DNA from 2 places in the Cytobacillus pseudoceanisediminis genome. Region 2 is predicted to be linked to the other one. Evidence: riboswitches for the same ligand, from Rfam matches in the RefSeq annotation. Region 2 holds a riboswitch; the other holds the start of a gene.

The links. A riboswitch is a leader RNA that binds a small molecule or an ion and turns the genes downstream of it on or off. The one in region 2 is predicted to bind S-adenosylmethionine.
Region 1: another riboswitch for S-adenosylmethionine. It lies ahead of M5V91_RS15500 (homoserine dehydrogenase); the one in region 2 lies ahead of M5V91_RS09880 (Na+/H+ antiporter NhaC family protein).

What each region holds. Positions count from the first base shown of each region.
Region 1 covers NZ_CP097349.1:2,889,152-2,896,740, forward strand. The annotation lists gene M5V91_RS15495 (hypothetical protein) at 236-430, shown strand; gene M5V91_RS15500 (homoserine dehydrogenase) at 835-2,049, opposite strand; SAM riboswitch class I at 2,162-2,263, opposite strand; gene M5V91_RS15505 (NUDIX hydrolase) at 2,338-2,976, opposite strand; gene M5V91_RS15510 (general stress protein) at 3,180-3,794, shown strand; gene yhbH (sporulation protein YhbH) at 3,852-5,024, opposite strand; gene M5V91_RS15520 (hypothetical protein) at 5,329-5,514, opposite strand; gene M5V91_RS15525 (hypothetical protein) at 5,632-5,766, shown strand; partial or broken gene M5V91_RS15530 (PrkA family serine protein kinase) at 6,165-7,589, opposite strand, start outside.
Region 2 covers NZ_CP097349.1:1,842,601-1,850,189, forward strand. The annotation lists gene M5V91_RS09860 (Dph6-related ATP pyrophosphatase) at 1-86, opposite strand, end outside; gene M5V91_RS30415 (Dph6-related ATP pyrophosphatase) at 107-262, opposite strand; gene M5V91_RS09865 (SbcC/MukB-like Walker B domain-containing protein) at 327-3,107, opposite strand; gene M5V91_RS09870 (AAA family ATPase) at 3,128-3,460, opposite strand; gene M5V91_RS09875 (exonuclease SbcCD subunit D) at 3,457-4,599, opposite strand; gene M5V91_RS09880 (Na+/H+ antiporter NhaC family protein) at 4,779-6,062, opposite strand; SAM riboswitch class I at 6,149-6,253, opposite strand; gene M5V91_RS09885 (DUF421 domain-containing protein) at 6,415-6,999, opposite strand; gene M5V91_RS09890 (cold-shock protein) at 7,117-7,317, opposite strand.

The sequences.
Region 1 (7,589 bases), 1.0 Mb from region 2:
ATAGCACAAATTGTGTCATTCCCTCCAAGGATTGTTTTTTCGGCTGTATTTAATTTCGGAAATGAATACTTAATTATTTATATAAAGAAAATTCGACAGGTACCTGGCACCAATAAAATTTGTCGATAAAAAAACGAGCTATATTACTGGACTTTTTTATTAAAGCGTTTATTTTACTATAAAAAGGCAATATTCTATGTATAAGTTCAATAAAACCGAATGGGATGGTGTTACGATGGCAGACAAAAAAAATGTTAAAACTCCCAACAAAGATCTAAATATTGGTGCTAATGTTTCATTAAACGGCCTGGTAACAGCTGTTTTTGATAATATGGTCCATGTCCAGATTGGCGCTAAGATTGTAACGGTCCATGTAAAAGACCTTTATTCTGGATTAAATAATCCTTTGTTAAAAAACCAGCAGGCATAAAGTGAAACTTCAATCAGCGGGGGCTTTATACCCCACTGATTATAAGTTGAGGCCCACAGGACAAGGAAGGCTTCGTCTGCATGAGCATCGTACGAGCAAATGCGACAGCTTTTGGGCGGAAGTATGTTACAAAGACATTGCCATAGGACAAGGAAAGCTACGGCAGCGATACATCGCACGACCGAAAGCGCAGCTTTTGGGAGGACGTGGCGTTTTTAGTCTTTGTTCTGCGGTCGGGCCTTTATGGGCAGTGGACTCCCACTTATCCTCTTTCGATTCCTCTGAGTCTTGAAGAAGGAGGCTTACTGCCCGTTAGACTGCGATAACATCCACCATCTCTAAACATACTTCAGGAGGGGCAGCTCATAAGCTTGCCCCTCCTGTTTTTTCATTATGTTTTCAGGTTATACCGTCTGTACCTGTTTATTTTCCTTTACAGCCGGAGCATAGTCTCCAAGCACCTGATAAGCCTTCAAATCTGATGTATCTAATAATGACACAGCTTCCAATGATGCCTTAAAGATGAAGACATCTTTTGACACTTTACTGATTATTTCACATCCCTCAGGCAATCCTGCATTAGCATCACCCCAAATAATCCAAACTGGCTCGTCAAGAACAGTCCATTCCGACTTGCCTTCCTCAAAGACTGAAGGAATATCTGTTCTGCCTACATGAATCAAATCTTCAATAATTGCGCTGGCTGTCGGAAACATGCCGGCTCCAGGACCCTGCAGGCTGATATTCCCGACTATATCCGCATCAATTGAAACTGCATTTTGCACTCCTTCTACTCTGTACAAGGGATGTGCCTCCGCTGTCAGGACCGGTTTTACAGTACAGCGGATAGCATCTTTTTCCCTCTCAATCGATGCTACATGTTTAAATTTCAGTCCCAGGGAGTCAGCCATACGGATTTGTTCAATTGTAATGTCAGTAATGCCTTCTCTAACAGATGTTTCCTGCGCCGGTGCTTTCCCGAACACCAGCTCACTCAGAACAACCGCTTTGAAAAAAGCGTCATATCCCTCGATATCGTTTTTGGGATCGGCTTCTGCATATCCTTTTTCCTGAGCTATTTTCAGTGCTTCTTCAAATGATAAGTTCTCTTCGCGCATACTTGTCAAAATGAAATTGGACGTGCCATTTAATATACCTTCGATCCGTTCAATCTTGTTCGCATTCAGCAGCTGCTTGATAGTCTGAATTATTGGGATTCCGCCTCCGACTGTTGCTTCAAATCCTAATGATACATTATGTTCTTTTGCGAGCCTCGCAAGCTCACTTCCATGGAATGCAAACATCTCCTTATTTGCAGTAATGACATGGCATCCTCTCAATATTGCCTGGCGCAAATACGTATAGCCTGGCTCCCTGCCAACAATGGCATCAATTACGACATCAAGCTTGGGAAGCTCAATAATTTCTTGAAAATCATCAGTTAAAAGCACGTCATCATCAGGCACAGAATGCTTACTCACATTTTTGACAAGGATGGCGGAGACCTTCACTTCTTTCCCGAATATCGCCTGAAGCCTTCCCTGATGTTTGCTGATCGTTTCATACACTCCTTTTCCAACTGTTCCAAACCCCAATAGCCCGATCGTTAACGCTGACATTTCTCATTCCCCCTGGTTAATATTTAAAGAGCAGATACCTATAAAAACAAAAAACCCCTTCCGTCTATTACAGACAAGAAGGGGTTTGAATTTACATTCCGTTCATTCCGCCTTCTTATCTTCGGAAAATGTATTCCTCTGAATTTGGCACCGTGCATAAATGCTGGTTGCCGAGGCTTCATAGGGTCAGTCCCTCCGCCTCTCTTGATAAGAAGTTTCTAAGTATTCAATTTATATGAATCATAAACATTTATAAGGACTTCGTCAACCTTTTTTGAAATTTTTTCTTCAACCGCTTTCATTTTCCTCGAAATCTTCAATAATGATTTCAAGAAAATGCTTAAGAATTCTGGCAGTGAGCCCCCAAATAACCTTATCCTCAAAAAAGTAAAATACTTCTTCTACTTTCCTTGTCTGCCAATTGTAATTTTCACCTCCGGCAATCAAGTCAAAAGGAAAATTTTCTTCGGGCTCTACTTTAAAATTCACGTGATACGTTTCCGGCTTTACTCTTTTTAGAAAGGAAAGAGGCACGGTAAAAACTTCTTCTACTTCGTCAGGGTTTGGCACGATCTGGTCAGGATTATGGATAATGCCTGCATAAGGGTAAATAATTTGTCCGAAGGAAATCATGTAATCCAGCGGGGACACATCTGTGATGCTGTCTTCGTTTACACCAAGTTCCTCTGAGGTCTCACGGATAGCCGTATGCTCCTCATCCCTGTCTTCCGGATCTATTCTTCCCCCGGGGAAACAGACCTCCCCAGGCTGCCTTCTCATTGTAAGTGAACGCACCTCAAAAAGGACATGTGTTTCCTTATTTATCTCAACAAGCGGAAGCAAAATAGCGAATTTCGAAAATCGCTCACTCCCTAAAATGACTGGGGTCCTGTTACTTAACCTTTTAGCCAGTTTTTCAATCTCCATATACCCCCACCTCCAGCAGAAATTCCAATTTATTGGCTACATCTTTATCATACTGTATTTACTGTGTTTTATTAATTCATACGGCTTGTACCATGTAATGATACAGGACAGTCTAACTGTCCGCCCTTCAAAAGAAAAAGAAAGTTTCTCCTCCTGCAAATCAGGGGAAATAGAAAATATAATATGACATGAGGAGTGAAAATATGAAGAAAAATATATTAATAGGCGGGTATGCTACACAGGAAGAGCTACGAGAAGCTATTGAAGGGGCAGAGTCAAACGGGTATCAGAAAGACAACCTGGTGATTGTTTCAAAAGATGGAGCGAATCTTGAAAGCTTTGCAGACAATCATGGAGTGAACTTACGAATAGTCGGATCCCAGGAGCTCGGCAATCAGCGCTTTCTTGATTCAGTGAAAGCCCTTTTTATGGGAGAAGATCCAGCCACAAGTTCAGGAATGGATCCTGATAAAAAAGATGGTATACGGTTTGATGAACATGACCTGGATAAATACGCAAGTATGGTGTTTGATGGAAAATATGTCTTAATCGCGGATTACTACGGAAACTATCCCACTACCCAGAAAGGCAATCAGAGGGTCAGTGCTGAAGACTCAGAAGGGTACCTCGAAAGCGCTTCAGCACGGGAAGTTGTCCATGAAACAGATATCAAAACACTGGCAGATAAATCCGGTAGCTCATGTGCTGCCGATAATCAGGAATTTACTCGTGTTCATGTTTCACCAAAGTCTGAAGTTGTGAAAACCAGTGCTGAATTAAACTGGGATAATCGGCTTACAAAGGAAAGGCACAAATAGCAAAGGGCCCCCGTGTGGGGTCTTTTTTCCCGAATAAAAAAGAGAGGTTCCCCTCTCTTAAGCATACTTCTTCTTATCTTCCTCCTGTTTGAAGAAACTCTTCATCGCATGGAATACATCTGCTTTTTGCTTAAGGATATAATAGCGGAAATCCTCATTTTTAATATTTTTATAGGCTGACATCAAGGTCGAGTGGCGGTTATACTGGTTGACCTCACCGTACCCGAACATATTGGACACCTTCATAAGATCTTCCACCAGCTTAACACAGCGGGCATTGTCAGAGGTCAGGTTATCACCGTCTGAGAAGTGGAAAGGGTAAATGTTATATTTGCGCGGGTCGTATTTGACATCAATCAGTTCAAGCGCTTTACGGTAGGCAGATGAACAAATGGTTCCCCCGCTTTCTCCTTTTGAGAAGAAGTCCTCTTCTGAGACCACCTTTGCTTCAGTATGATGGGCAATAAATTCTATCTCGACTGTCTCATATTTGGTCCTCAGGAACCGGGTCATCCAGAAGAAAAAGCTTCTGGCCATATACTTTTCCCAAATCCCCATCGATCCGCTCGTATCCATCATTGCAAGCACGACAGCCTTTGAATCAGGCTTTACAATTTCATTCCAGGTCTTGAACTTCAAATCTTCCTTATAAATTGGGTGGAAAGCTGCCTTTCCATTCATTGCATTCCGCTTGAATGCCGACATCATGGTCCGTTTCTTATCAATATTGCCCATTAATCCAGTCTTTCTGATATCATTAAATTCAATGTCCTCTACCAGATTTTCATCCTGCTCTTTTCTTTTTAAATTAGGCAATTCCAATTGTTTAAATAAAGCTTCTTCAATTTCCATCAATGATACTTCTGCTTCAAAATAATCCTCGCCTGCCTGGTCGCCTGCCCCTTGCCCTTTTCCGGGTCCTTTCTGGCTGCCGGATCCGTCACGTGCCACTACATCTCCAATCTGGCTATCTCCATCGCCTTGGCCGACATGTTTGTTTTTATCATAGTTATAACGGATTTTGTATTCATCCAAAGAGCGAATTGGAATCTTCACTACTTCCCGCCCATTCGACATTACAATGTTTTCTTCCGTTATTAAATCAGGCAAATTGTTGCGGATTGCTTCCTGGACTTTATCCTGATGACGCTGCTGGTCATCATAGCCTTTGCGATGGAGGGACCAATCTTCTTGGGAAATCACAAACTGATGGTTATTGACATTCGTCATGTTAACCCCTCCTTTTAAATTAAATTTCACACATTACAGCTTTCCAACATACAATATCGCGAGTGTCAAAAAATGATGAAACATCCCCAATTCAGCAGTCTGCCTTCTTTTCATAGACTCATTTCCTGGCAGCAAATTAATTATTAATGCACCAATACAAAGAAATGTTTATTACTCTATCATATGCGAGAAGACAAAATAATTTACAAATAATTTTGACAATAAGACATTCGCATCATCTTTTAGACAAGCCCATTTTTTAATATGGGGATTTGCCTAATTAAACAAAAATGAACCTCCGCTTTTAGCGAAGGTTCTTGTCCTTGTTTTTATGCTGAATGGGATCGGGATATTTATCATAATCCTCTTTTAATTCTTTATTGGTCCGCAAATTTTCCATCTGCTTTCCCAGGTTTTCCATTTCTTCAATATTTTCTGCCATTGAGCTGTTTCTCGGTGTATAATTCTTATCTAATTCTTTCTTTTTCATGAATATCACCTCTGCTGTATTTATACCCCCAATTGGGCATATCTAAACTTTTAGGCAGAATCTGCTGCATAAAAATGGCCAAGCGAAAATAGGATTATACTAAAAGGGGGGATTTTTATGAGCGAAATCCTTTGCTGCGGCTGGTGTGGTGAATTATCACTGTATGATCGGACAGTTTATCTTGAAAACAAGCCAATTTGTCCTGAATGCCAGAAAAAAGAAAGAAGCTGCACAAAATATAGAGAAAAATAGATGAAGGGGCTTTCGGGCCTCTTTTTTTATATGGGGTATTTTTCCTGGAATCTATCATTTTTAATTCATTTTGCGGTTTGCTTTCCGATTCTGACTTTTTCTTGATTGCGACGCTTCTTCAATTATTTGCGCTGATACATTTGATTTTTGCGCTGTAACCCGTGTTATTTGCGCCTTCCTCATTCTTTATTGCCTCTAGTATCATAATTACGCCGATATCCAGCTGATTTGCGCTGCCCAATTTGATTTTTGTGCTGTAACCCATGTCATTACGCCTTCCCTATTCTTTATCGCGTTCTCTTCTGCCATGATTGCTCCTGAACTTATTTGCGCCCCTCCTAATTCAGCTCCTTATTCATCCGCAAAAAAAGCCTGGCAGCTATCCTGCCAGGCTTTTTTTAACGATTCAGCAAGCTTCCAACATAGCGGAGCAGTTCGTTTGCTGATGTTGAGTTATAGCCATGTTCGTCAATTAATCTTGCTACAACTTCATTCACCTTCTTCAGCTGCTGCTCATCAGGCGTTTTTGAAGATGTGGTGATCTTCACGACATCTTTCAGGTCAGCGAAAAGCTTCTTCTGGATAGCTTCACGCAGACGGTCATGCGAATTATAGTCAAAGCGCTTGCCTTTTCTTGCGTAAGCTGAGATGCGGATGAGGATTTCCTCCTGAATGCTTTCTTCGCATTCTCGGAGATGCCGATCTGCTCTTCGATTGAGCGCATCAGTTTTTCATCCGGACTGATTTCCTCACCGGTTAATGGGTCGCGAAGCTTCGCTTTATTGCAGTATGCTTCAACATTATCAAGATAGTTTTCCATAAGCGTTTTTGCAGATTCTTCATAAGAGTAAACAAATGCCTTTTGTACTTCTTTCTTCGCAATATCATCATATTCTTTGCGGGCCAGAGAAATAAAGTTCAGGTATCTTTCCTTCAGTTCTGGAGTAATGGATGGATGCTGATCCAACCCTTCTTTAAGCGACCGTAATACATCCAGCGCATTGATGCTCGTAATATTTTTACGGATGATTGTAGAAGAGATCCTGTTGATAACATAACGCGGGTCAATACCGCTCATGCCTTCATCTGCATGCTCTTTTTTCAATTCCTCCACATCAGCCCTGTTATAGCCTTCAACGCTCTCTCCATCATACAAACGCATTTTCTTAACTAAATCTATATCGCCTTTTTTCGGATCCTTCATGCGGGTTAAAATCGTAAACATCGCTGCAACCCTCAGGGTATGAGGTGCAATGTGCACATTGGAAACATCGCTTTCTCGGATCATTTTATCGTAAATCTTCTCTTCCTCTGAAACCTTTAAATTATATGGGATTGGCATAACGATAATCCTTGAGTGCAGAGCTTCATTCTTTTTATTAGAAATGAATGAACGGTACTCTGTTTCATTCGTGTGAGCAACAATTAGCTCATCCGCTGATATCAAGGCGAAGCGCCCTGCTTTAAAGTTGCCTTCCTGAGTCAGGGACAATAAATGCCATAAAAATTTCTCGTCGCACTTCAGCATTTCTTGGAATTCCATCATCCCTCGGTTTGCTTTATTTAGTTCCCCATCGAAACGATAGGCACGAGGATCTGATTCTGAACCATATTCAGCAATGGTTGAAAAGTCAATGCTTCCAGTCAGATCAGCAATATCCTGGGATTTTGGATCTGATGGGCTGAAAGTTCCAATTCCCACCCTGCGGTCTTCTGAGAAAATGATTCTTTCAATTAAAACATCTTCTATACGGCCGCCATACTCCTGTTCGAGACGCATACTATTCAATGGCGAGAGGTTTCCTTCAATTCTTATTCCATAT
Region 2 (7,589 bases):
GTATCTTTTATTTTTCTTAAATCACTCACGAAACGTTCCGAGTAATCCTCAAAAGTACAATAAATAAACTCTGCAGGTATGGACAAGCTTTTAGCCTGAAGCTGGATTAATTCCTTTTTTCACCATGCCCGAACGTTCTGCCAATTTCCTTTGGAACCGTTGTCAGAAGGCATGCAACCTCGTACCCCTGTTTTATTAGAACATCTAGAGCCAGACAGCTGTCTTTGCCGCCGCTCCATGATAAAACGACTTTCTTCCTCAACAGTCTTCACCAACTTTAATAGTATTGGAAAAAGGATAGAAGGTCTATCCTTTTTCCTTGAATCCTAATTTAAAAATTGAAACTGTGTACGGCTTCCTGTCTGGCTTGCTGTTACTTCCAGACGTGCATCAATTCTTTCCTTCAGCTCAGGAACATGAGAGATGATGCCTACAAGCCTTCCGCTGCTTTGGATTTCGATCAATGCTTCTATTGCCTGATCTAATGATTCGGGATCAAGTGTTCCAAATCCTTCATCAATGAACATCGTCTCAAGGGATACCCCTCCTGCGTATTGCTGCACCACGTCCGCCAGACCAAGAGCAAGTGCGAGCGCGGCTTTAAAGCTTTCTCCGCCAGATAAAGTTTTAACATGCCTTTCCTGTCCAGTGTATTGATCGAACACTAGCAATTCCAGGCCGCTTTGTGCGTTGCCCTTTGACCGGTCTGTTTTTCGAAGCAGCATATATCTTCCGCTAGTCATCTTTGATAAACGTCCGTTGGCTTCCCTCAGTATATCATCTAAAAAGGCCGCCAGGACAAATCGTTCAAAAGTAATTCGGTAAGTGTTCTGCCCTTTTGAAATTTCATACAAGTGCCCGATTACTTTGTACCTTTCCTCCAGGGCTTTCATATTTTCATTTATTTCTTCGATTTTTTGCATAGTCTCTTTATTTTGCTTTTTCATCATAAACAGATTTGTATATTGATCCTGCAGCAGTTTCAATTGATCATCTGTTTCCTGCAATAATAGCTGCAAGCTATCCAGGTCAGGTTTTTCAATCCCTTCCAAGAGGTGCCCCAGCTCAGCGTATCGATCATGAACAGAACGGACTTCTTCCCGATATTCCCTTACTTCACCTTCAAGCTGCCTGATCTGATCCTCTGATTTTTTGGCATCACGGTATTCTCCGTAGACTTCAAAGCCCTGGTCCTTCATGCGCTGCACAAAATTCTGCCTTTCGGCTGCAAGCTTTTGCTCGATTTTATCAGCCTGCTTTTGAAGTGTCTCCAGTTTTGCCTGTTCTGCCAAGAGGGCCGACTTTGCATCTTGATAATTCTGCTGGGATGATTCCAGCTGCCTTTGCATAATTTCAAGTTTCTCAGCAGCAGTTTTCAAACTTGACTCATAAGCATCAATAGACCGCAGGTTTTCAGGAATAGTATCCGTCATCCTCGCCAAGTTGCTTCTCTTTTCCGCATGCAAAATGGCTGCGTCATTTATTTGGTCTTGCAGCCGGTCAATTTCTGCAGCTAGAGCTTCTTTCCTCTGCTGTGTTTTTTCTAACTCAGCAGTACAGTTTTCCAGCCTTAAAGATTTCTTCTTCAGTTCAGCATGAATTTTCAGAAGATCCTTCTTTTGATCGGCAAGAGTATTTTTCAGCACTAGCAAACTTTCTTGTTTAAAGTCAGGACGGTGTTTTTGTATTTGGGCTGTGAGTTCAGCCAATCCACTCTCGCTGGAATTCATGCGGGACTGGGCTTCATAAAAAGCAGACTCCGCTTTCGCTTTCTCGGCTTCAATTTGAGCTGCCTGTTTTTTTGCTTCCTTTAGGTCTTTTTCATCCGGAATATCATGCGGAGATACAGCCGGATTTGGATGGTGTTCTGAGCCGCAGACCGGACATGCCTCCCCGTTTTGCAGCCTGTTTGCCAAGATCGATGCCTGTCCATGAAGCCACTTGCCCTCCAGTTCTTCCACAAGCAGTTTGGCATCAGTCAGCCTGGATGAAGTCTGATCAAAATAATTTCTCTTATTGCTGAAGGCATTCATTGATAATTGATGCTCTTTATGCAGCTCTTCATATTTATGAAGCCGTTCTATTTCGTCTGTCAGTTTCTCCAGGTTTCGTTCATTCTCAATCTGTGCAAGCTTACTCTTTTCAATGTCCTGCTTTTCTTCAGAAAGTGTTTTTATTTGTAAATCAGCTTTTTGATGGGCTTCATCTTTCTGTCTCTTTTGAAGCCGGAGGTATTCAAGATTTTTTTCAAGAGAACGGACCAGCTTTTCCACTTTTGCATACGAGAGAATGTCCTCTTTCATATTTTGCAGGTGATTAACCTGTTCGGCAGCTTGTTTTCTTTCTTCCTCGCGGTTCTTTTCAGATTCCCATTTATCTTGCTTTTCTTTTAGGAGAGTTTCAAGAGTGCCTATATTTTTCTGAAGCTCATGAAGATCGGCATGTGCTGCATCAAGATCTTTCTTCAGTTCATGACAGAGCTGCTCCTGCTGATTAAGCAGGGCTGCTTTCTGGGCAAGAGCAATGGCATTCTCTTTGGCAGTATATTGGCCCCTAAGCCCCTCCAGCTCTTCTTTCCTTTGCATTAGCTCTTCTTTCGTCTTCAGCTGTTTGAGTACCATTTCAGCTTCATAGAGCTTTTGCTGAAGATGATCTCTCTGTTCCTTCTTTTTCCTGCCTGCTTCTGTCAGCTCAGCAAGGCCTGCTTCCATTTCCTTAATTTCCTCTGCAAGAAGCGGCATGAGCAGGGTGTCATTAACACTTCCTGCTTCGAGGCAGGATTTCAGCTCCTCGCTATATAAAGCCTGAACCTGATTAAAATACTGATCTCTCAGTTTTATCTGTTCTTCTACCGTTCTTTTTAATTCAGTTGCATCTTCTTTTAGTTTTTCTTCTATGCTTTTGTATATTTGAGTATGGAATAACCGCTGAAGAATGACTTCCTTATCCTTGCTTTCAGAAGTTAGGAGCTTTCGGAACTCTCCCTGGGGAATCATCAGAATTTGCCTGAACTGATTGCTGTCAATGATCATAATTTCTTTTATCTTTTCATCAACATCCCTGACATTTGAAGCCAGGAGCTTTTGCTCTCCATTTTCACCATACATATACAGTTCTGCTTTGGCACTTACTGTCGTCGTGCCATCGCCGCGCTCTTTTTCTTTTCCTGCTGAGGAGACCTAGTAATATAATATCTTTTATTTCTTAAAATGAATTCGAGGGAAATCTCGGTTAGTGTATTATTTTTCGCAAACTGGCTTCGAAGTTCGGGGCCATTTCGATCCTCCCCGCTCGCCTTTCCGTAAATCGCATAGCTGATGCCGTCAAAAATAGTGGTTTTACCTGAACCCGTCTTTCCGGAGATGACAAACATGGTCCGATTTCCAAGTTCCGTAAAATCAATGCTCTCACTGTCTGCGTAGGGGCCGAACGCCTGCATCGTTAATTTTAATGGCTTCATTTCAGCGCCTCCTCCCTTAGCACTTTTTCGATCACATTGGTCATAACCTGCTGTTTATCTTCTGTAAATTCGGAAGTGGTCATTTGTTCATAGAATTGTTTAAACAGATCAAGCTCCGACTTTTTCTCTTCCTTCATCGAAAGGAAGGAGCTTTTTTTCATATCTGTAACGGCTATCCTTCTTTCAAGGTGAAGAACATTTGGGTAGACCTGTCTCAGCTTATTAATCGGATCAAGCAATGCGCCTTCATCAAAAAGGGTGATTTTCAGATAGTCATCAAGGTTCTGTTTTTCATAGAAAGCTGGATCCATCAGTTCATCCAGATGCCCTTCGATCTCTCTCAAGTCTTTTTTAGGCTTTAATGAACGAGTACGCAAGTCAAATTCACCATTCTCCTTCATTTCTATAATAGAAATGGATTTTTCCTGTTTAGCTTCGGAAAAAGAATATTTTAATAGGGAGCCTGAATAGCGGATCTTGTCATGCTTTATGGCATCAGGACTATGCAAATGACCAAGTGCCGTATAGGAGAAAGGATCAAAGCTGCTGGAATGGACACAGCCTGATCCTCCGACAGAGAGGGTCCTCTCCGAATCACTGGTAGCACCGCCCAAAACAAAAGCATGTCCGACAAGAACGTTCGGTTCATTTGGATTCAGGTACTCTTCAATTCTGTTCACAATTGCCTTCATTGCATCATCATGGGAATGCACACGGTCGTCATCAAGCAAATGCCTGACCATTCCGGGTTCAGCATACGGAACCAGATAAAAGTTCACACCATTAATATGTATGGGCCTAAAATCATTTACCAGTTTTCCAGACAGGTAGAACTTGCTTTGTTTGTACCAGGAGCTACCAAAGGACAGCCTTTCAGCGCTGTCATGGTTTCCTCCTATGGCAACCACAGGTGTATTGAGCTCTACATTTATTTTAAAAAGGATTTCATTCAGCAATTCTACAGCATCAGTCGGAGGTACGGAACGGTCATATAAGTCTCCTGCAATAACGACTGCATCCGGCTTTTCTTCCTCTACCACATCAATAAATTGATGCAAAAAATGACGCTGATCTCCGGTCATATATACACCATGGACCAGCTTGCCCAAATGCCAATCAGCGGTATGGATAAATTTCATATCTAACACCCTCTTTTCCTTGCCTGAGATTCTTTCTGCAATGTTACCATTATACCAAATCAAAAAACGGCAATGGCTCAGCAAAATTTGACAGAACATTCGTTCTAATTATATCAAAGATTATTTCCAAAACATAGCATTATTCGAAAAGAAAAAGAGCCCAACAAAGGCTCTTTCATCTATTGCTTTTTTAGCTTAGGGAAGTTAATCAAAATGGCTATAACACCGCAAATGCCAATTAATATTGGATAAATGGAATATGCCATGATGCTCACCGGCGAAATGGCAGCGAGCCCGGAAGCAGCCAGCATCTGTGCCCCATATGGGATAGTCCCTTGTACAAAACAGGCAAATATATCAAGAATACTTGCTGATTTACGTGGGTCAATCTCATATTGATCTGCAATTTTTTTGGCAAGCGGCCCTGCAATAATGATGGCAATTGTGTTATTGGCTGTAGATAAATTTGTCAGGGTGACAAGTGACGCAATACCAAATTCAGCTCCCCTGCGAGATTTTATTTTGCTTGTAGCCATGTGAAGCAAGTAATCGATTCCGCCATTAAATCGGATGATCTCAACCAATCCGCCAATGAGGATGGCAATTATCGCAAGGGTCTGCATACCAGCCATTCCTTCAGCAACCATTTGCAGGAATGAAACAAAGGTATAGCTGCCGTCTGCAATTCCGATCAGCCCTGCAAGAAGGATACCCCCGCTAAGGACAAGAATGACATTCATGCCAAGCAAAGCTGCAGCCAATACGCCAAGATAAGGGACTACTTTCAAAAAGCTGTAATCCCCGCTGGTTACCACGCTTTCCTGACCTGCTGTTAAAATCCCAAGAATCAAAGCCGTAAGCAATGCAGCAGGCAGGACGATTAAGAAATTCACACGGAATTTATCGGTCATTCTCGTTCCTTGTGTCCTGACCGCTGCAATGGTCGTATCAGAAATGACGGAAAGATTATCCCCGAACATGGCACCGCCTATTATTGCTGCCATGGCCAATGCGACGGAAATATCGGTCTCCGCAGAAAGAGCTACACCAATTGGAGCGAGAGCTACAACTGTCCCCATTGATGTTCCCATTGATAATGAAATAAAGCATGCAATGATAAAAATTCCGACCATAAGCAGATTCTGCGGGATAAAAGAGAGTGCAAGGTTCACTGTTGAATCAACTGCACCCATACCTTTAGCTGTACCAGAAAAGGCCCCTGCCAGGATAAAAATGATGGACATTAATATAATATCGGGATGACCTGCCCCTTTAGTGAATATCTCTACTTTTTCCATGAATGGCTTTTTTCTGTTCATTGCCAGTCCTATTCCGGCTGTAGCGGATACACTGACAATGATTGGAATGCTATTGAAATCTCCTGTTGCTATGCCGCTTCCAATAAAAATTAGAAGGAAAGCCAAAAGCGGCAATAATGCCCAGGGATTGCCCTTGTTTTTCATTAAAAATCTCCTCTCCGAATGGATTTTCCAGCAAAATAAAAAGACCTCTTCAAGCAAGAAGAGATCTTAACAAATCAATCGTTCTCTTCTTATCTGCCAAGCACCTATGCTTGCTGGATTTGGCACAGCGCTCTATAGAGCCCGCTGCCGAGACATCTTCGGGCCAGTCCCTCAGTCTCTCTTGATAAGTGATTTATATGAAATTATTCTGAAATAACTCACGTTTGAAAATTATACAGGAAACTCGCGAAACTTCAAGCACTTTTTTGTTATAGATTAAGAATCTGAATAATACTTTAAAAGGGGAAAGATGGGGATTATGAATTTAAAAAAGCCGCAATGCGGCTTAAAATTAGTGCAGATCTTTTGAATTTGGCGGGGAATGCCCCTTTTTCAGCTCCTGAAATATATCACCTGATGCTTGTGGTGCAGGCTGAACGGGTGACTGCAAAATCATTTCTCCTATCAGCCTTTTAAATTCTCCAACAGTCAAAGGCTTCGCATCATTCATTAACTCATACCCAAGCTGTCCATTCGGTTCAAGCGTAGCCATTTTGACATCTGAAATTTTTGTGATTCCGTTGGTTCTAAGCCTCATTTCCAGCTGATCAGCTGTAAAGCGCAGCTTCCTCATATTTGCTGTTTTTAGCTTCCCATCCTCAATCACAATTTTGGATTTGCCCGTTATAAATTTTTCAATAAAATTAAACTTTACCTGCAGATATTCCATTAATATTAATGATCCGATTAAGATAGCTGCTGCCACAATCGTTTTCCAAACACTTGTCTCAATGATCGGCTGAATGATAATGGTACCTATTGAAATCATCACAACTGTTTGAGCTAATGTCATTTGCGAAATGGATTTTCTTCCGGCCACACGTAAAAGCAATACCCCTGAAAAAATTAAAAGGACTGATTCCCATAAAAAATCCATCTTATACCACCTTCCCTTTTTCCCATAGGTTGTGGCATAGCATGTACTTATATACAATCGTTGATAAATAAAACAGCCTGACCAAATGGCCAGGCTGTTTTTGTATGGGTCTGTCGATTATAGTTTAGTTACGTTAGCTGCTTGAGGTCCGCGTGCACCTTCAACAACTTCGAAAGAAACTTCTTGGCCTTCTTCTAAAGATTTGAAACCTTCAGATTGGATAGCAGAGTAATGTACGAATACGTCGTTTCCGTCTTCACCTTCGATGAATCCGAAACCTTTTTCAGCATTGAACCATTTTACTTTACCGTTTTTCATGAAAAAATCCTCCTATTGGCTAGAAAAAGCCATGTGTAAATTCACCATATACACGCTTATAACTTTACGTTCATTACTCATCCAGACCATTGCCTAACGGTTGAAAAAGCAGCTAGCAAAATATAACACGATGCATAACGGCTGATTCAAATTTAGCACTTATAGGAAGGAATGTCAACTATACCACCCGTTTGCAAAAGGAATTTTCAAACTATTTCGTCTTCCGCGGATTCCAAAATGTGTAAATCTATCATGATATATCTACCATTTTA